Pseudoxanthobacter soli DSM 19599: one gene and its partner. The protein of the gene in region 1 interacts with the protein of each later gene in a pairwise test. Links are inferred from orthologs where the notes say so. Each region holds a gene or a part of one and is shown in the gene's direction. Other genes may lie near its edges. The genes, in order: BUF17_RS06190 and BUF17_RS07345.

Region 1 (4,750 bases):
GCGTCCTTCTCGCGCTCGCCACCATCGTGGTCGCCGCCTTCGCGTTCGAGGAGAAGCGCGACAGCGCGCACGCCGCTTCCCAATTGGCGAAGTTGAAGCGCGAGATCGCTCGCGAGCACGAGAAGATCGCCGACCTCAAGGCCGAATGGGCGCTGCTCGACCAGCCCTCGCGGCTGCAGGGCATCGCCATGCGCTACGGCGACGTGCTGCACCTCCAGTTCCTCGATCCGAAGCAGATCGGCACGCTCGCCGACATTCCGGAACGGCCGCCCGAGCCGGAGATCCCCGCGGAAGGCGCGAGCCACGGTGCCCAGGCGCGCGCGTCCGGCGGACAGACCGCGGGCGGCCAGATGGCAGCCAACCCTGCCCCCGTCCACCGCGACGCCATCGACGCGCTGGTGACGGGCTCGATCGGCGCCGTGCCGAACGATCCCGCTGCGGCGGCCCAGGACGACACCGAAGAAGAAGACGGCGGCAATCCGCTGTCGGCGACAGAGTGAGGCGCGCGCGATGAGCCTGACCATGACCTCCGGCGCCATGCTTCCCAATATCCGGCGCCTCGGCAAGACCGCGCAGGACTCCACCCGTGGCCGCATCGGACTGGCGATGCTCGGCTTTTCGCTGCTGTTCGTCGTGTTCGTCGGTCGGCTGGGCCAGCTCGCGCTGGCGCCGGACCATGCCGCGACCGCCTGGCGTTCGGCGCAGGATGCCGTCGCCGCCGCCCGCCCCGACATCGTCGACCGCAACGGCGAAATCCTCGCGACCGACATCCGCTCGGTGTCGCTGTTTGCCGAGCCGCGCAAGGTGCTGGACGCCGACGAGGCCTCGGAGCTGCTTTCGAGCGTGCTTCCGGAACTCGGCGATGCCTCCACGCGCAACCGCCTCGCCTCCAAGGCAGGGTTCATCTGGCTGAAGCGCGAGCTTTCGCCGGCCCGTCAGCGGCAGATCTACGATCTCGGCATTCCCGGCATCGGCTTCCTTCAGGAGAACCGGCGCTTCTATCCCGGCGGCAACGTCGCGGCCCACATCCTCGGCGGCGTGAACGTCGACAACCAGGGCATCGCGGGTTTGGAGAAGGAAGTCGACGGCCAGGGCCTCGCGGACCTGCACGCGCTCGGCTTCGCCCAGACCCGCAATCTCGAGCCGGTCAAGACCTCCATCGACCTGCGCATCCAGCACGCGGTGCGCGACGAACTCGTGCAGGCGGTCGAGCGCTATCGCGCCGAAGCGGCCATCGGCATCGTCCTCGACGTCGAGACCGGCGAAGTGATCGCCATGAGCTCCGTCCCGGACTTCGATTCGAACGATCCGGTCGAGGCGCTCGAAAAGAACAAGATGAACCGGGCGACCGCCGGTGTTTACGAACTCGGCTCGGTGTTCAAGACCTTCACGATCGCCGCGGCCTTCGATGTCGGCAAGATCAGTGTGAACTCGGTGTTCGACGCCTCCGTGCCGTTGAGGATCGGCCGCTTCGCGATTCACGATTTCCACGGCAAGCATCGCCCGCTCACCGTTCCCGAGATCTTCATCTACTCGTCCAACATCGGCACCGGCCGCATCGCACTCTCCATCGGCGGCGGCGCGATGAAGGAATATTTCGGCCGCTTCGGCTTTCTTCAGAAGCTGAAGACCGACCTGCCGGAGGTGGGCGCACCGATCGTGCCGCGCAGCTGGAAGGACATCACCGTCGCCACCACGGCGTTCGGCCACGGCATTTCCGTGAGCCCGATGCAGGCCGCCTCCGCCGGCGCCGCGCTGATGAACGGCGGCCGCTACATTCCGCCGACCTTCTTCCCCCGCACCAAGGAAGAGGCCGACAAGATCGCGGTTCGAATCGTCCAGCCGCATACCAGCGACATGATGCGCTACCTGTTCCGTCTCAATGCGGAGAAGGGCTCGGGCCGGCGCGCGAACATCCCGGGCTTCGACGTCGGCGGCAAGACCGGCACCGCCGAGAAGGTGATCGGCGGGCGCTACTCCAAGGACCAGAACGTCAACTCGTTCATGGCGGCGTTCCCGATGGACCACCCGCGCTATCTGCTGCTGGCCACCATCGACGACCCCCGTCCGGAGACGCCGGGCGCGGGACGGTCCTCCGGCGCCAATGCCGTGCCGCTCGCCGCCAACATCCTGCGCCGCATCATGCCGATGCTCGGCATCCAGCCGGGCGTCGACATGCCGGCCGAGCAGATCCTGGCTTCCGGGCCGATGACCCAGGCAGGGGCCATGGCCGGAATGAAGACGCTCGCCGGAAACGACTGATCCAACGAAGACCGCCCCGGCTGCCGGCCCAAAAAACCGCAGCCGGGTTTGACCCGACAGCCGCCGTTAACCTTACTGAAAGCCGACCGACATCATGCGCCTCGCCGACCTCGCCCCGGATCTCGTCTCCAGCCCCGCCGAAGGCGGCGTCGCTGTCGCGGGTCTGACGGCGGACAGCCGCAAGGCCGGGCCGGGCGTGCTGTTCGCCGGCTTGCCGGGCACGCATGCCGACGGTGCCGCCTTCGCCGCGACCGCGGTGAAGGCCGGCTCGCCGGCCGTGCTCGTCGGGCTGGAATCGACGGTGCCGCCGGACCTCGGCGTGCCGGTGCTGCGCGATGCCGATCCCCGTCGCCGTCTCGCGCTGATGGCCGCGCGGCTTAACGCACCGCAGCCGGAGACCATCGTCGCGGTGACCGGAACGGCCGGCAAGACCTCGGTCGCCGCCTTTACCCGCCAGATCTTCGAAGCCGCCGGCCATCCGGCTGCGAGCCTCGGCACACTCGGCATCGTCACCGCCGCATCCAAGGTCTACGGCAGCCTGACGACGCCGGATCCGGTGACGCTCCACGCCGATCTCGCCCGGCTTGCCCGCGAGGGCATCACCCATGTGGCGATGGAGGCCTCCAGCCACGGGCTCGACCAGCGCCGGCTCGACGGCGTCGAACTGACGGCTGCCGCCTTCACCAATCTCGGCCGCGACCACATGGACTATCATCCGACGGTCGAGGACTATCTCGCCGCCAAGCTGCGCCTGTTCCGCGAACTGCTGCCGGAAGGCGCGCCCGTCGTGGTCGACCCCGACGCGCCGGGCGGCCGCGAGGTGGTCGCCTCCGCCCGCGAGCGGGGCCTGCCGCTCGTCACCGTCGGGGCGAACGGCGAGACGCTTCGCCTCGTTTCCGCGACACCCGAAGGAACGGGCCAGCGGCTGACGATCGAATCCGCCGACGGCGTCCACACCGCGTTCCTGCCCCTTCTCGGCGATTTCCAGATCGCGAACGCGCTGACCGCCGCCGGCCTCGCCATCGCTGTCGGGATCACGCCCGCCGTTGCGCTCGATGCGCTTGCGGGGCTGGAAGGCGCGCCAGGCCGCCTCGATCTCGTCGGCCGCACGGCCGAAGGTGCGCCGGTGTTCGTCGACTATGCCCACAAGCCCGATGCCCTCGAAGCCGTGCTGACCACGCTGCGGCCGATCACGCCCGGCCGTCTGGTCGTCGTGTTCGGCGCGGGCGGAGACCGGGACCGGGGCAAGCGGCCGCTGATGGGGGCCATCGCGTCCCGCCTCGCCGACACGGTCATCGTCACCGACGACAACCCGCGCAGCGAGGAACCTGCGGACATCCGCCGCGCCATCCTGGCGGCCGCGCCCGGTGCCATCGAGATCGGTGATCGGGACAAGGCGATCGCCGCCGGCGTCGCCATGCTCGGCGCAGACGATGTGCTCGTCGTCGCCGGCAAGGGCCACGAAACCGGCCAGATCGTCGGCGGAACCGTGTTGCCGTTTTCCGACCATGAAGCGGTGCTTCGTGCACTCGCCGCACACGCGGCCCCTTCCTCGCCGGAGACCGCCCGATGACCGCGTTGTGGACCTTTGACGCCATGGTCGATGCCACCGGCGGCCGGCTGGTGCCGGCCGGCGACGGTGTCGTCACCGGGCTTTCCATCGATACGCGCACCCTGCAGCCAGGGGACGCGTTCTTCGCGATCACCGGCGAGCGACTGGACGGCCACGACTACGTCACCGCAGCGCTTGCGAGCGGCGCATCGATCGCTGTGGTCGCCGCCGAACGGTTGTCTTCCTTCGCCGATGCCGGCACCAAGCTGGTGGTGCCGGACGTGCTGGCAGCCTTGCGCGACCTCGCCGCCGCGGCCCGGCGGCGATCGGCGGCCAAGATCGTGGCCATCACCGGCAGCGTCGGCAAGACCGGCACCAAGGAGGCGATGCGCCGCGCGCTTTCGGCCTGCGGCTCCACCCATGCCTCGGCCGCGTCCTTCAACAACCACTGGGGCGTGCCGCTGTCGCTCGCCCGGATGCCGACCGACACCGATTTCGGCGTGTTCGAGATCGGCATGAGCGCACCGGGCGAGATCGCGCCGCTGGTCAGGCTCGTGCGCCCGCACGTCGCGATCGTGACCACGATCGCCGCCGCACATGCCGCGTTCTTTTCATCCGAAGAGGCCATCGCCGACGCCAAGGCCGAGATCTTCCTCGGCCTCGAGCCGGGCGGCACCGCCGTCCTCAACCGTGACAACCGCCATTTCGACCGGCTGGCGGCCGCGGCGAGGGCCGTCGGCGCGCGGATCGTCGGCTTCGGTACCGATGCCGCTGCCGACGTGCGTCTCGTCGACGTCCGTCTCGAAGCGGATCGCTCGGAAGTCGAGATCGAGCTCTTCGGCCGGCGGCTCGCCTATGAGCTCGGCGCTCCCGGCCGTCATCTTGTGATGAACAGCCTTGCGATCGCGGCAGCGGTGGATGCCGTCGGCGCCGATC
Region 2 (16,014 bases), 270 kb from region 1 along the record:
GGTCCGATCGGCTACCGCGCCAAGCGCCATACGGGCGTGATCGACATCGACCTTAAGGGCGGCTGCGACCTCTACGACTTCTGGGAGCCGGTCACCACCCGCGGCGAGGCGAGCCTGATCCTCGATCCGGACGAGTTCTATATCCTCGCCTCCTGCGAGGCGGTGCATGTACCGCCAGAGGTTGCCGCCGAGATGGTGCCGATCGATCCGCTGGTCGGCGAATTCCGCGTCCACTATGCCGGCTTCTTCGATCCGGGCTTCGGCCATGCCGCCGCCGGCGGCTCGGGGTCGCGCGCGGTGCTCGAGGTGCGCAGCCACGAGGTGCCGTTCATCATCGATCACGGTCAGGTCGTCGGGCGCCTCGTCTACGAGCGCATGTCGGCCCGCCCGGACGTGCTCTATGGCCAGGATCTCGGGTCGAACTATCAGGCGCAGGGCCTGAAACTCTCCAAGCATTTCCGCGCCTGACGCGCATTCCGGCGGGCCGCCCTGCCATCCCGGCCTGCCCCAGCGCCCCGCAAGCGGTTTTGTCGCAGCCGCCGACGGCCGCAGTTCCTTCGCTCCGCATGTTTTTCCGTCTGGCCAGACTGCCTGCCGGAGCGAGAATCCTTTAGGATTCCGCACTCTGGCGGCAAGGGCGTCGAACGGCGCCCGGAGCAGCCGGGGCGCCAGGGCACACCGGGCGGGCAGCATCATTTAAGCATCATTTAAAGAGACGGGCTGGGGAGAATTCGACATGATGAGTCTGCCGTTCTTCGCGCAGGCGGCGGCGCTGCTCTGCGTCTGGGCGGGGCGAAGAAACGCCGCCTTCGCGCTTCTGGTGCTGTCGCTGATCGTGACGCTCGTGCTGTTCCGCCTGCACGCGACCGATCCCCTCGCGATCGTGCTTTGAGGAGCGCCGAACGATGTCGCCGTCCCTGTCTCGCACCCTGAACATCCTCGGTCTTCTCGCCGTCGGCGCCGTCCTGCTGATCGGCTTCGCCGCGCAGCTTCTCAACGGCGAACTGCCGTGCCCGCTCTGCCTGCTGCAGCGCAGCGCCTTCGCGGCGGTCATGGTCGGGCTCGCGCTCAACGTGCGGTTCGGCCCGCGCCCCAGCCACTATGGCATCGTCATCCTCTCGGCGCTCGTCGGCGCCGCCATCTCCACGCGGCAGACGCTGCTGCATATCGTGCCCGGCACCGGCACGTTCGGCGATGCGATCCTCGGGCTGCATTTCTACACGTGGGCGCTGGTGCTTTTTATGGCCATCGTGCTTGGCAGCGCTGCTATGCTGCTGTTCGATCGACAGTTCGCGCCGATTCCCGCGGGGGCGAAGATGGGCCTTCTCGGTGTCGTGGCGCTGGTGCTGGCGTTCGCGATGTCGTTCGGCAACGGCGTGTCGACCGTCCTGGAGTGCGCCGGAGGCCTGTGCCCCGACAATCCCGAGGGCTACATCCTGCTTCAGGGCGCGAGCCCTTCGGATGCGACGCCTCCGCCGGCTGCCGCGACGGCCCCGGCCCCGGGCGGAGGCTGACAGCCTCGCCCAACCTGAAGACGAAGGCGATGCCCCGGACGACAGCGCGGCAAGACGCTGCGTCCCGGCATCGGTTGATGGAGGAACGCAATGGCTTCGACCGTCGATGACAAACCAAGCATCAAGACCGTCTTCGGTCCCGGGCTCGCGAGCCGGCAGGCCATTGCCCGCGTGGAGGTGCCGACCACCGGGCGCGGCATGGTCGATATCTCCGGCCTCGTCGATCGGTGGCTGACCTCCGTCCAGGCCGTCGAAGGCCTGCTGACGGTGTTCCTGCGCCACACCTCCGCATCGCTCGCCGTGCAGGAGAATGCAGACCCGAGCGCGAGCGCCGACCTGATGGACGCCTATGACCGCCTGGTCCCGATGGACTGGAACTGGCGCCACTCTCTGGATGGCCCCGCCGACATGGCGGCCCACGTCAAGTCGGCGCTGACGGGTGTGAACCTCGCGATTCCCGTGGTGCATGGCCGCGCCGATCTCGGCACCTGGCAGGGCATCTTCGTTGTCGAACATCGCCTTGAAGGGCATCGCCGCGACGTCACGCTGCATTATCTCGGCACCTGAGGGGCACGTCCGAGGATCGTGCCTGCGGCGTCCGGCAACGTTTGCGCTTTTCTGCCGTTTCCGCTGCAAGCCGATTGCCAACGCAACCTGAAATATCCACACTGATAGGTGGTATCGGGTCGTGAGCGATTGTGCGGGCTGAAGCCCGTCCGTCGGTCCGCGACGACCGGGGATGGGGAATCGGCCGGGATGATGCGGTCCGCCGCCTGAAGGCGGTGGCCACGCCCGGGGGGCGTGGGGCGTTCGTCTTGGGGCGGGACGGTCGGATATCGACGGCCGAGTTGATGGCGGCGGTTCTCGGCCTGCCCATGATCGCCGAAGCGGCGCTCGATGAGGCGCTGCGCACCCTCGACGGCCGCGGAATGCCGGCGACCGGCGAGATCCCGCTGATCGAGATCGGCCACGGGCCGGAGGGTCCCATGGTCGCGGTCGCGGTCACGGCGAAGACCGCCGGCCGGCTCGCCGTGCTGCTCGGCCGCAACCCCAGCCTGCGCCGTCGCATCCGGCTGGTCGATCCGGAGGCACTTGCGGCGGCTTTCGCCCGCATCCGCTCGCAGAAGGGACGATGTCCGGCGCGAGCCAACCTGCGCCGTGTCGCGATTCGCGATGTCGACGACATGCTGGCCGGCCTTGTCGCGGCGTCGGGCGACCGGCTGGCCCGTCGGGCGGCGACGAGGGGGCAGGTCATGCTCCTCGCGCTGTTATCGGCCGCCGTCCTCGCCGGTGTCGCCCTGGCGCCCCGCGTGGTGTTCGACCTCGCCAACATCGCGATGTGCATCGGCTTTCTCGCCCAGGCCGCGCTGCGCGAGACGGCGCGGCGCCTTCTCGCGAAGGGCGGGTTCCAGCCGCCAATGCGGCCGCGCGATGAGTGCGCACCCGGTGCCCTTCCGCCGGAAAAGCTGCCGGTCTACACCGTGCTCGTGCCGCTGCGCGACGAGGCGGCCGTCGTCTCTCGTCTGCTCCTGCACATCTCGGCGCTGCGTTATCCGCGCGACCGGCTCGATATCAAGCTCCTGGTCGAGGACGACGACATCGCCACGCTCCATGCACTCGCCCGCCGCAAGCTCGGGCCGCCGTTCGAGATCGTGATGGTCCCGCGCTGCGGCCCGCTCACCAAGCCGAAGGCGCTCGGTGTCGGCCTCGTCCACGCCCGCGGGGAACTGGTGACGGTGTTCGATGCCGAAGACCGGCCGGACCGCAACCAACTGCTCGATGCGGCGGCGGCGTTCGCCGCAGGCGGGCCTCGCCTCGGTTGCGTGCAGGCCCGGCTCTCCATCGACCATGGCGGCGATGCCTGGATCACCGGCCTGTTCGCCATCGAATATGCCATGCTGTTCGATGGCGTTTTGCCGCTGCTTGCCCACGCCGATCTGCCGTTCCTGCTCGGCGGCACATCGAACCACTTCCGGCTGTCGGTGCTGCGCCGGCTCGGCGGCTGGGATGCGTGGAACGTGACGGAGGATGCAGACCTGGCGGTGCGCATCGCCCATGCGGGCTATCGCTCGACGGTGATCGCCTCCACCACCTACGAAGAGGCGCCATTGACCCTGCGGGCGTGGCTGCGGCAGCGCGGCCGCTGGCAGAAGGGCTGGCTGCAGACCTGGATGGTGCACATGCGCACGCCGGTCGGGCTGTGGCGGGCGCTCGGCGCGCGGGGGTTCCTCGCGCTGCAGATCCAGTTCTTCGGCGGCCTCTTCGCCAACGCGGTGCTGCCGCTCTGGCTGGTTCTCGCAGGGCTCACACTCATGGGCAGGCCCGTCGCCGGGCCGGACGGCTCGTTCCGCGGCGATATCGGCTTCACTCTGGCGATCGCGGCGCTGCTGCTCGGCTATGCCACCGCGGTTTCGCTTGCCGTCGCCGTGCTGAAGGCCCGCCCGATCGGCGTCTCGCCACGGCTGCTGTTCAGCTGGCCGATCTACACGCTGCTGCTGTCGCTCTCGATGCTGCGCGCGACGTGGGAATGGCTTCGCAGGCCCCATCACTGGGCGAAAACCGCGCACGGACTCGCGCGGCGCCCGGTGCGCCCGCCCCGGCTTTAGCGCCTATCCCTGTCGTTCGGATCGACCGATCTGACGATCCGGACAGGACGCCTTCAGGAGCGCCGATCAGCGACGAAGCGGGCCGCTTCGCGGAGCATCTCCGCGGCCGGGCCGAACGGCGCGAGCAGGCCCTCCGCTTCCGCGACGAGGTCGGCGAGGCAGCTGCGTGCCCACGCGGCGCCGTGGAGCGCGACCAGCGTGGCCTTGCCCCGGTCGGCATCCTTGCCGGTGCGCTTGCCGACGTCCTCGGCCGCGGCGTCGACATCGAGCAGGTCGTCCGCGAGCTGGAAGGCAAGGCCGATGACGTCGCCGAAGCGCGACAGCCGCGCCCGGTCTGCGTCGGCCGCGCCGCCGAGCACTGCGCCCATCGCACAGGCGGCGGTGATCAGGGCCCCGGTTTTCATCGACTGGATGCGGCGCACCGTTTCCTCGTTGGGGGCGGCGTGCTCGGCCGCGAGATCGAGCATCTGTCCGCCCACCATGCCGGCGGGGCCGCCCGCGCGCGCCAGGATGCCGACGAGGCAGATGCGGGCAGCCGGGTCCGGGTGGGTCGCGGGATCGGACAGGATCTCGAAGGCGAGGGTGAGAAGCGCGTCGCCGGCAAGGATCGCCGTGGCGTCGTCGAAGGCGCGATGGACCGTCGGCTGCCCGCGACGCAGGTCGTCGTCGTCCATCGCCGGCAGGTCGTCGTGGATCAGGCTGTAGCAGTGCAGCGCCTCGATGGCCGCGGCGGCCTCGACCGCGCCGTCGGGCGGCACCGCGCCGCCGCCGGACAGGCGCGCGCATTCGATCACGAGGAACGGCCGGAAGCGCTTGCCGCCGCCGAGCGTGCCGTGGCGCATCGCAGCGGCGAGCCGGTCGGGGATGTCGGCCGCCGAGAGTCGTTCCGCCAGGCGGCGCTCCACGGTGTCGGCGATCTCGGCAAGCCGGTCGAGCAGCGCCGCGCGGTCAGCGGTGGGAGAGGGGCCGGGCTGCGCCGTCTTGCCGTTCTGCGCCATGGTCCGGTCATCCTCGCTCACGCCACGCTGCGTGTGATCGGATGGCGTCTCTTCGGCCCGGGGTCAAGCCCCGGACCGGATCGGGCAGCGAAGTTCCCGCCGTGCGGCGGAGACCGCAGCCGGCTCAGGCAGCCAGCGCCTCGGCGGCCTCGACGGCGATCGCGGCCGATTCGATGATCGAGGCGTAGCGCACCGCCGTCTGGATGTGGTCGGTCGACATGCCGTGCTTGGCGAGCACCGCCTCATGGGCGTCGATGCACATGCCGCAGCCGTTGATGGCGGAGACGGCGAGCGACCACAGTTCGAAGTCGATCTTCTCGACGCCCGGATTGGCGATGATGTTCATGCGCAGCTTGGCGGGCAGGGTGCCGTACTGCTTGTTCGAGGCGAGGTGCACGAAGCGGTAATAGACGTTGTTCATGCCCATGATCGTCGCCGCCGCCTTCGCCGCATTGAGCGCAGCCGGGCTGAGGTGCGCCGCGGCCTCGCCGATCAGGGCGTCGCGCACGACCGGATTGCGGGACGCGATGCCGCAGGCGACGAACAGGCCGTATTTCTGCTGGGGCGTCAGCGTCTCGTCGCCGGACATCGTCGACAGGTTCAGCCGCACGTCCTTGGCGAAATCGGGAATCTTGTCCTTCAGGGCATCGATCGACATGGAAGCTCTCCTGCACGGGCCGGCGGCGATGCGCGGGCGGCCGCGATGACGCACGCCGGTGCGTCGGCTCGTCCGGACCGGCGGGCGACGGGTTCGCCCGGTGGCGGAAGGCCGGCCGGCTCATGAAACGGCGGCGGGCCTCAAAAGCCCCGCGCCGCCAAGGAAAAGCCGCGGCGGATCCGTCGCGGCTCGTCGTCGTTCGTCCGATAGCGTGGCCGGACCGCCGGCAGCGCGGCCGGGAAACCGGCCGCGGCCTGCGGTCCGAAGGCCTCAGGCGACCTTCAGCACCTCGCCGCCGACCGGGCGGTTGCAGGCGCAGAGCTCGTCGGTCTGCAGAGCGTCGAGCACGCGCAGCGTGTCCTTCGGGTTGCGGCCGACATTGAGGTTGTTCACGTAGACGTGCTGGATCTCGCCGAACGGATCGACCACGAAGGTGGCGCGGTAGGCGACGCCATCGGGCGAGCGCACGCCGAGGCCGTCGACCAGCGAGCCGTTGGTGTCGCCGAACTGCCAGATCGGCAGCTTGTCGAGGTCCTTGTGGTCGCGACGCCAGGCGAGCTTCACGAACTCGTTGTCGGTCGAGCCGCCGAGCACCACCGCGTCACGATCCTCGAACTCCTTGGCGAGCGCCGCGAACTCCGCGATCTCGGTCGGGCACACGAAGGTGAAGTCCTTCGGGTAGAAGAAGATGACCTTCCACTTGCCCGGGAAGCTCGCCTCGGTGATCGTCTCGAAGGCGGACTCGCCGTTTTCCTCGTGGTGGTTGAAGCCCGGCTTCACGCCGGCAACGCTGAACGACGGAAGCTTTTCGCCGATTCCGAGCATCGGTGTTCTCCTGCGAGTAAATGCACGGCGGGCCTACCGCCGCTCGATGAGGGGCGCGCATCCGCGATTGGGAATTCGGAATGCACGGCGGCGGCGGGCCGGGAGGGGCCTGCGCGCCGTCTGGAACCGTTTCAAGCACACGCGGCTTCATCGGTCAAAGTCATAATTCCGAATTGTGTGATCGATAAAAGCGATGCGATAGTGGGGCAGACCAGCGACCCCGCCATTCCGGCGGCCTCTGGGGCATGGAACGCCGTGCGGGGTTCCATGCTTTTGATATCGATCAATTTTCCGCATGCCGTCCGTCACCGGGGTGCGACAATCCGCACCTGCGAGCGCGTCCGAGGCCCATGTCCGCCCTGCCCACCATCCGCCAGATGCAATATTTCGTCGCGCTCGCTGAGCATCGCTCGTTCAGCCGTGCGGCCGAGATCTGCCACGTCACCCAGTCCACCCTGTCGGCGGCGATCCGCGCGTTCGAGGAGGTGATGGAGGCCGACCTCGTCGACCGGTCGAGCCGGGTCGTCGCGCTGACCGCGGCGGGCGAGGCCGTGCTGCAGCGGGTGCGGGGCATCCTGGCCGATACGGAGGCGCTGGTCGGCCTCGCCCGGCCGGCGGGGGCGCCGCTGTCGGGCAAGATGCGTCTCGGGGTGATCCCGTCCATCGCGCCGTTCCTGCTGCCCCGGGCCCTGCCGTCGCTGCGGGAGGCCTATCCCGCGCTCAAGCTGCATCTGCGCGAGGATCTGACGCGCGGGCTGATCGAGGACCTGCGCGAGGGCCGGCTCGACGTCATCCTGATCGCCTTTCCCTATGCGGCCGACAATCTGGAGATCGAGCCGCTCGGGGAGGATCGGTTCTTCTTCGTCAGTGCGCGCGAGCACCCGCTGGCGCGGCGCGGCGCCGTCCGGCCCGCCGATCTCGGCGACGAGCCGCTGCTCCTCCTGGAGGATGGCCACTGCCTGCGCCAGCACGTGCTCTCGGCGGTCGGCGACGGCGTGCTTCGCGAACAGCAGGACATCCGTGCCTCCAGCCTGACGACGCTGGTCCAGATGGTCGACAACGGCCTCGGCGTCACCCTCCTGCCGAAGGTCGCGATCGAAGGCGGCGTCACCGCCGGCACGGATCTGTCCATCGTGCCTTACGACGATCCGCGCGCGGCGCGCACGCTGGCGCTGGCCTGGCGCCGGCGCTCGAGCCGCAGCGAAGAGTTCCGGGCACTCGCCCGCCATCTCTCGGGCTTCGTCGGTCCGCATGCCTCTTCCGCCGCGCAGCCCCCGGCGCGCCGTCCCGCCGCCGTGACCGTCGCGAGGGCGTCATGACGGCCGGCTGGGGTGCGGGCGAGGACGCGGGGCCACCGGCGGGCGACCATCGAACGGCGGAGGCCGCTGTGCCACCGGGCCGGGATGCGGCGGCGGAGCCCGGCGAAGCGGCCGGCGTGGTGCCTGCGGCGGTGCCGTCGCGGTCGGGCCGGCGACGGGTCTGGGCGATGCGGGCGCTCAAGGCCCTCGGCGTGGTCGTGCTCGCCCCATTCGTGCTCACGCTGGTCTACTGGGTGGTGCCGCCAGTCTCCACGCTCATGCTGGCGCGCTGGGTGACATTCCAGCCGGTGACGAGGGACTGGGTTTCGTTCGACGAGATCGCGCCGGCCGCCGTGCGCGCGGTGGTCGTGTCGGAGGATGCGCGGCTCTGCCTCCACTATGGCGTCGATACCGTCGAGTTCGACAAGGTGGTGGACGCCTACATGGACGGCCGCCGCACGCGCGGCGCCAGCACCATCCCGATGCAGGTCGCCAAGAACCTGTTTCTCTGGCCGGGCCGCGACGTGATCCGCAAGGGGCTCGAAATCCCGCTGGCGCTGTGGATCGATCTCGTGCTGCCGAAGCGGCGGATCGTCGAGATCTACATGAACATCGCCGAATGGGGGCCGGACGGCGAGTTCGGCATCCAGGCGGGCGCAGAGCGTGCCTTCGGCAAGGACGCCGCGAAGCTCACCGCGCGCCAGGGTGCGCTGATGGCGGCGGTGCTGCCGAACCCGATCCGGCGCGATGCCGGCAAGCCGTCCCGCACGGTGTCCTCGCGGGCGGCGACCGTCGCCAGCCTCGCCGCACGCTCCGGCGGCACGCTCGGGTGCCTGTTTCCCGACGGCTGACGTCTGTCGGGATCGGTGGCGCAAAGCCACTGGTCAAGTGCGAGAGATGTCTGTATAAGGCCGCCACATTCCCATAAGGGCTGTGGACGCGACGCGCCGTTGCGACGACGAACGGCGGACGGTGCGTGTCGACACCGGAGAGACGACGATGGCAGTTCCGAAGAGAAAAACCTCGCGCATGAAGCGCGGTTTCCGCCGTTCCGCCGACGCGCTGAAGGCCCCGACCTATGTCGAAGACAAGGACTCGGGCGAACTGCGCCGTCCGCATCATATCGATCTGAAGACCGGCATGTATCGCGGTCGCCAGATCCTGACGCCGAAGGCTGAAGCCTGAGGCTCTGATCGGCCCGCGTGACCGCTCTGCGGTCCCGGTCCGGCGGATTTCAGCAAAAAGCGCGTTCGGATCGGCTTCCGGACGCGCTTTTTGTCGTTGTGCAGTGCCGTCCCCGTTTTTCGGGCCGTGCTTCGGAAAGGCACCTCCGCCGGTCCTAAGCCGCCTTACGTTCCTGTGGAGCGGGTTCACGAGCGGTGTGCCGATCCAGTTTGCTCGGCCGATCCAGTTTGCTCGAAGGGCCATGGTCCCGGGCGTTCGGTCTTGCGGCCAGCGCCCATGGCCGCCATCTCTCCCCGCGGTCGTCTTGAAGACGCCGTTCTTTTGGGGCGTCGTCCCGGCGCTTCCGTATCGATCGAGGTGCCGATGACGTTCCGCCTTCACCGCGGCGACCTGCCGGATCTGTCGAACTACGGCTCGTCCGTCGCCATCGACACCGAGACGCTGGGGCTCAATCCCCATCGGGACCGGCTGTGCGTGGTGCAGCTTTCGCCGGGCGACGGCACGGCGGACATCGTGCAGATCGCGCGCGGCCAGCGCGAGGCGCCGAATCTCACGCGCCTGCTCGCCGATCCGTCGGTGACCAAGATTTTCCATTTCGCCCGTTTCGATCTCGCCATCCTCTATGAGACCTTCCGGGTGATGGCGACGCCGGTGTTCTGCACCAAGATCGCCTCGCGGCTGGTGCGCACCTATACCGACCGGCATGGCCTGAAGGATCTGGCGCGCGAGCTGATCGGCGTCGACCTTTCGAAGCAGCAGCAGAGCTCGGACTGGGCCGCCGAGACGCTGAGCGACGCCCAGGTGGCCTACGCGGCCTCCGACGTGCTCTATCTCCATGCGCTCAAGGCCAAGCTGGAAACCATGCTGGCGCGCGAGGATCGTGCCGATCTCGCCCGTGCCTGCTACGAGTTCCTGCCGGCGCGCGTCCGGCTCGACCTTGCCGGGTGGCCGGAAGTCGATATCCTTGCACATTCTTGATGCGTCGGCTGGCAGCGGGCGCGCGATCTGAATTGTAGCGGGGATAAACAGGGGAGGGCCGCGCCCGAGGAAGACTGTCGGGCAGGCCGATCGGGGCGGATGTCGTCGAGCAAGCGTTAGCGGGCATGAGAAGCAGCGAGAGATCCAGGATGCCGGCCGGTAGCGGATCGGGGCCGCGTGTGGATGTCCGGGACAGGGGTGTCCCCGGCGTCGACGATGTCGCCTACCCGGACGACACGGTGCGCGGGCCGCGCCAGCGGTCCGTCGGCTCCAGCACGGATGCGAGCCGTGCGCGGGCGCGCGCCGCCGCGGTCGGCCACAGCCGGCGCGTGCGGCTCCTGCGCATCGCCTTGCCGGTGATCGCTGTCGTGATCCTCCTTGTGTTCGGCGGTATCACGCTCGTGCGCTCCTTGGTTCCGGGCCTCGACATCAGCGCGCTGTCGCTCTCGTCCGAAGGCATCGTGATGGAGCATCCGCGGCTCTCGGGCCACGGGCCGGACCGCTCTTACGAGATCACCGCCGACCAGGCCATCCAGAGCCTCACCGATCCGAATCGGATCGATCTCGTGAAGATTTCCGCCGTCATCACCATGCGGGACGGCAAGGTCGTGAACGTGTCCGCCGACAAGGGCATCTTCGACAACGGCAAGGAAATCCTCAAGCTCCGGGACAATATCCGCTTCAAGTCCACGGCCGGCGAGGACGGCGTGATGTCGAGCGCCGACATCGACCTGAAATCCGGCGACATGACCACGGAAACGCCGCTTCAGATCAAGTCGCAGACGTTTTCGATCAAGGCGGGCGGCGGCGAGAGCGCCAAGAACGGCGACAGCCTGATGTTCCGCGGCGGCGTCCACGTCACCATCGACGGCAAGGCTGAATCGAAGCCGTCCGCATCGAAGCCGTCGGATATGGCACCCGGCGCGGCGGTCTCGCCTTCCGAGCCGGCTCCGGGTACCGTCCCCGCTACCAGTCCAGCCGTGGCCCCGTCCCCGGGCGCCCCTTCAACGGAGAGCCGTCCATGACCGCCATGCTCCCCATGATCGCCGCACGGCGGTTCGCATCCCGCGCGCCTTTCTCCGGCCGCGTCCGCTCGACCGCCGGCGCATGGGGTCTCGCCGCGGTGCTCGCGCTGGCGCTGGCAGGGCCCGCCGAGGCACAGACCACGCCGGCGCCTGCGGCAACCGGCGACGGAGCCGGCGGAAGCGAAACGCCGTTCAGCGGTTTCGGCGGCGGCGGCAAGGGGCCGATCGCCATCGAATCGAACGAACTTGAGGTTCACGACAAGCAGGGCATCGCGATCTTCACCGGCAACGTCATCGCCAAGCAGGCGGAAAGCACGCTGCAGGCCGAGAAGCTCGTCGTCCATTATGTCCAGGGCGGCCAGCCGGCCGCGGGCGGCGCCGCACCGGCGGCCGCGCCCGCCGCTGCCCCTGCGGCTTCCGGCCAGGCGATGAGCGGCGCCGGCGGCCAGCAGATCGAGAAGCTGGAGGCGACCGGGAAGGTGCTCCTGACCGACAAGGACCAGACCGCCTCCGGCGACGCGGCCGTCTACGAGGCGAAGTCCGATACCATGGTGATGACGGGCAACGTCGTCCTCACCCAGAACGGCAACGTGGTGAAGGGCAACCGGCTCGTGGTCAATCTCACGACCGGCGAGGCGAAGGTTTTCGCCAACAAGCGCGTTCAGATGTTGCTGGTGCCGAGCCAGGCGCCGGCGGCCCCCGGCGCTCCGGCCCCGAAGAGCAACTGACGTCGCTGGCCGGCCGCCCGGCCGGCCGCGCGCCGACCCATAGCAGGCCCGTTCGCCGGCGCGCGTTCCGCTGCGCCAGCGTTTGAGGCCCATCAGGAGACCGCTGCCGCATGTCGGTTACCCCCATCCCCTCCCCGGCCGCCGCGCGTGCCTATCCGGCCGACGGCGACGCGAGTCAGATCGGGCACCACGCCGACAGCGAACTCGTCGTCAGTGGCATCGCCAAGAGCTACCGCCGCCGCGCGGTGGTGCGCGACGTCAGCCTGTCGGTGCGGCGGGGCGAGGCGGTCGGGCTGCTCGGCCCCAACGGCGCCGGCAAGACCACGGTGTTCTACATGATCACCGGGCTGATCCGGCCGGACCACGGCGCCATTACCCTCGACGGCTTCGACATCACGCGGATGCCGATGTATCGCCGCGCGCGTCTCGGCATCGGCTACCTGCCCCAGGAGGCTTCGATCTTCCGCGGCCTGTCGGTGGAGGAGAACATCCGCTCCGTGCTGGAAGTGGTCGAGCCCGACCGCAGGCAGCGCGAGCAGGACCTCGAAACCCTCCTCGCCGAGTTCGGCGTGGCGCATCTGCGCAACCAGCCGGCGACCGCGCTCTCGGGCGGCGAGCGGCGGCGCGTCGAGATCGCGCGGGCGCTCGCCACCCGGCCGTCGTTCATGCTGCTCGACGAGCCGTTCGCGGGCATCGATCCGATCGCGGTCGGCGACATCCAGATGCTCGTGCGGCACCTGACCGGCCGCGGCATCGGTGTGCTGATCACCGACCACAATGTCCGCGAGACGCTCGGGCTGATCGACCGCGCCTACATCATCGCCAGCGGCCAAGTGCTGACCGAAGGCCTCCCGGTGGACATCGTCGCCAACCAGGATGTGCGCCGTCTCTATCTCGGGGAACAATTTACGCTTTGAGCGCGGCCAAAGCCGCTGTAACACCTAAGAGAAGAGTTTCTTACGCAAGAAACGGACCAATCCGCAGCGGACAACCGCATCGGCGCAGCAGCGAGGGCGTTCTAGCCAGTCATGGCCCTTTCCCCGAAGCTGGAATTCCGGCAGACGCAGTCCCTGGTCATGACGCCGCAGCTGATGCAGGCCATCAAGCTGCTGCAGCTGTCGAATCTCGACCTCGTTGCCTTCGTGGAGGCCGAGATCGAGCGCAATCCGCTTCTGGAGCGCGAAGACGACACGCCGGATGTCGTCGATTCCGTTTCCGGTCCGAACGATTCAGCCTTCGACCGTCCGGATGGCGATGGCGGCGACCGCCACGTGACCGGCGATGGGCTTGCATCCCATGATTTCGAAGCCGGTGAGTTCTCGGACAGCGCGGCCGTCGGCGCGGACGGACGTTCGGAGGAGGGCGGCGAAACGGCAGGTGCCGCCCACGGGCTCGACCGCGATCTCGACATCGTGCCCGGCCTTGAGGCATCCGACGGCGCCGGGCTGGACCTGCCGCTCGGCGATCTCTTTCCCGACGACGTGCCGCTCGTGCCCGCGTTCGAGCCAAATCTCGACGGGCTCGACCCGTCGCGCCTTGCAGGCGACGCCTGGACGAGTTCCGGCGGCGGCGGCGAAGCCGGGCTTGAGGCGTTCGCGACCGTCGAGTCCACGTTGCGCGACCACCTGTCCCAGCAACTCACGCTCGCCATCCCCGAACCCTCGCGCCGCCTGATCGGACAGGTGCTGATCGATGCCATCGACGAGGCCGGCTACCTGAGGGCCGATCCCGCCCAGGTCGCAGAGCAGCTCGGCACCGGGCTCGACGACGTGATGGCCGTGCTCGCGATCATCCAGAGCTTCGATCCGACCGGCGTCGGCGCCCGCACGCTCGCCGAGTGTCTGGCCCTGCAGCTCCTCGAACGCGACCGGTTCGATCCGGCGATGCGCACCCTCGTCGACCATCTCGATCTCGTCGCCCGGCAGGACCGGGCGCAGCTACGGCGGCTGTGCAAGGTCGATGACGAGGATCTATCCGGGATGCTGGCAGAGCTTCGCGCACTCGACCCGAAGCCCGGGCTCGCCTTCGCACCGAGCGATGCGGTGCAGACCGTGGTGCCGGACGTGCTGGTGCGCCCGACGGCCGATGGCGGATTCCGCATCGAGCTCAACAGCGACACCCTGCCGAGGGTGCTGGTCAACCGCACCTATTACAGCGCCATCGTCCGCTCCTCGCAGGATCCGGCGGAGCGGACCTACCTGTCGGACTGCCTGCAGACCGCCAACTGGCTGGTGAAGAGCCTGGACCAGCGCGCCAAGACGGTGCTGAAGGTGGCGACCGAGATCGTGCGCCAGCAGGATGCGTTCTTCCGCAAGGGCGTGGCCTTTCTTCGCCCGCTCAACCTGAAGATCGTCGCCGACGAGATCGGCATGCACGAATCGACGGTGAGCCGCGTGACCGCCAACAAGTACATGGCGACCACCCGAGGCATCTTCGAGTTGAAGTATTTCTTCACCTCGGCGATTGCTTCCGCCGACGGTGGCGATGCTCATTCGGCCGAGGCGGTTCGCCACCATATCCGTCAGATGATCGATGCCGAGGACCCGTCTGCGGTGCTGTCCGATGACACGATCGTGCAGCGGTTGCGGGACGCGGGCATTGACATTGCCCGCCGCACCGTCGCCAAATACCGTGAATCGATGCGGATTCCGTCGTCAGTCGATCGACGGCGGGAGAAGCGCGCCACGGCGAGAAGCGCGTGAAAGACGGGAGGCTGTCGAACCCGATTCCAGTTCGAATGGACGATTCGTGCGCGGTTCGCGCGCGCTGAAGGCGTCCTCCATGCGCGCCGATCGACACGAAACGAGCGCGCAAACGGGCGTCTGAAGGCGCGCACGCGAACAGGCACCGCCCCGACGGGTAGGGCGATGTTAACGAATGGACGTTGACTTGATGCTATCCCCCGCTTAGAACGCCGCCTCGATTGCGACGATCCGCTGCGGGACGCTCGCCGTGACGGCGAACGTACGGAAGGCAGCCTCCGGCAATTATGGTCTGGCAATTGTGTCAAGACTATCGCAGGCGGCGGGCCTTGAAGGATGAACAACGATCCGCGCGGCCGGTGCGAGAGGCACCGCAGCCTGCGGACCTCCGGCCGGAGAGGCCGGCGACTGTAGGTTCGGCCTCGGCAGGGATGCGCAAGCACCCGGACGGCCGGCGGACACGGCGGTCGATCAGACCGCAGGCATGGATCGGAGCGATCAGGAGAGCCGATGACGCTGCGCGTTTCGGGAAAGAACATCGATATCGGCGAGGCCCTGCGCAGCCGTATCGAGGACCGGATCGAGGAGATCGTCCGGAAATATTTCGATGGCGGCTATGACGGTCACACCACCGTCGAGCCCGAGGGCACCGCCTTCCGGACGGAATGTTCCCTTCATCTCGACACGGGCATCGTGCTGAAGACCAGCGCGCTGGCCCATGACGCCTATCAGAGCTTCGATGCGGCCGCGGATCGCATCGAGCGGCGGCTGAGCCGCTACAAGAGCCGGCTTCGCGGCCGGACCGACCACGGGCGCAACGGCGCGGACGACGCCGCAGCGGCCTACGTGCTGGCCGCCCCCGACGAGGAAGAGGACGTTCCCGTCGATTACAGCCCGCTGGTGGTGGCTGAAACCGCGACCCGGGTGAAGACCATGACCGTCGGCATGGCGGTTCTGGAACTCGACCTGACGGAAGCGCCGGTGATCGTGTTCCGCAACGCCGCCCACGGCGGCGTGAACGTCGTCTTCCGCCGCCAGGACGGCAATGTCGGCTGGATCGATCCGACGCTGTCGGGAACGGGCGCTTGAAAGCGCGCGCGGCTGTCGCACCTGGCCGGAACAGCGCGGTGGCGTCCTGGTTGGGTCGCTTCGCAGGGGCGGCCGGGTTTGAAGTCCGCACGGCCGCGAGCCGGGCGGAAGGGGCACGCAGCGATGCGGGCCGGTTCGGCCCGACGCCATTCCGGCCTCGGGCGGAAGGAGTTTATCCGATGGATTTGAGCGATCTTCTAGGCGTCGAGGCGGTGTTGCCCTCGCTCAAGGCGAGCAGCAAGAAGCAGGCGATCCAAGAGCTTGCCGAGCGCGCCGCGACGCTGACCGGGCTGCCGGCGCGCGAGATCTTCGATACGCTCCTCCAGCGCGAGCGGCTCGGATCGACCGGCGTCGGCCACGGCGTCGCCATTCCCCACGGCAAGCTTCCCGCGCTGCCGCGGATCTTCG

The links.
Region 2: the proteins of BUF17_RS06190 (region 1) and BUF17_RS07345 interact in binary tests that used the Escherichia coli proteins (3 or more experiments, as listed by UniProt). The link is inferred for Pseudoxanthobacter soli DSM 19599 from one-to-one orthologs.

The regions. Positions count from the first base shown.
Region 1 is NZ_FRXO01000002.1:392,702-397,451, forward strand. What follows is about bases 1-2,886. They hold BUF17_RS06190 (peptidoglycan D,D-transpeptidase FtsI family protein), read left to right. Parts: upstream 1-510; coding sequence 511-2,262; downstream 2,263-2,886. Other genes in these bases: ftsL (cell division protein FtsL), read left to right, coding at 1-500; BUF17_RS06195 (UDP-N-acetylmuramoyl-L-alanyl-D-glutamate--2,6-diaminopimelate ligase), read left to right, coding at 2,357-2,886. Also shown: more of BUF17_RS06195, read left to right, coding at 2,887-3,835; BUF17_RS06200 (UDP-N-acetylmuramoylalanyl-D-glutamyl-2,6-diaminopimelate--D-alanyl-D-alanine ligase), read left to right, coding at 3,832-4,750. UniProt on the Escherichia coli protein: Essential cell division protein that catalyzes cross-linking of the peptidoglycan cell wall at the division septum. Required for localization of FtsN.
Region 2 is NZ_FRXO01000002.1:661,560-677,573, reverse strand. The notes cover bases 6,900-9,894. They hold BUF17_RS07345 (transglycosylase domain-containing protein), read left to right. Parts: upstream 6,900-8,039; coding sequence 8,040-8,750; downstream 8,751-9,894. Other genes in these bases: BUF17_RS07335 (ribonuclease D), read left to right, coding at 9,448-9,894; rpmF (50S ribosomal protein L32), read left to right, coding at 8,899-9,084; BUF17_RS07350 (hydrogen peroxide-inducible genes activator), read left to right, coding at 6,952-7,920. In the rest of the region: BUF17_RS07385 (2'-deoxycytidine 5'-triphosphate deaminase), read left to right, coding at 1-468; BUF17_RS22860 (DUF5993 family protein), read left to right, coding at 737-892; BUF17_RS07380 (disulfide bond formation protein B), read left to right, coding at 906-1,514; BUF17_RS07375 (secondary thiamine-phosphate synthase enzyme YjbQ), read left to right, coding at 1,605-2,081; BUF17_RS07370 (glycosyltransferase family 2 protein), read left to right, coding at 2,366-4,120; BUF17_RS07365 (polyprenyl synthetase family protein), read right to left, coding at 4,174-5,118; alkylhydroperoxidase, AhpD family, read right to left, coding at 5,243-5,776; BUF17_RS07355 (peroxiredoxin), read right to left, coding at 6,047-6,601; more of BUF17_RS07335, read left to right, coding at 9,895-10,062; LPS export ABC transporter periplasmic protein LptC, read left to right, coding at 10,212-11,087; BUF17_RS07325 (LptA/OstA family protein), read left to right, coding at 11,084-11,815; lptB (LPS export ABC transporter ATP-binding protein), read left to right, coding at 11,926-12,732; rpoN (RNA polymerase factor sigma-54), read left to right, coding at 12,844-14,517; hpf (ribosome hibernation-promoting factor, HPF/YfiA family), read left to right, coding at 15,028-15,606; PTS IIA-like nitrogen regulatory protein PtsN, read left to right, coding at 15,786-16,014. UniProt on the Escherichia coli protein: Peptidoglycan polymerase that catalyzes glycan chain elongation from lipid-linked precursors. May play a role in peptidoglycan assembly during cell division in collaboration with other cell division proteins.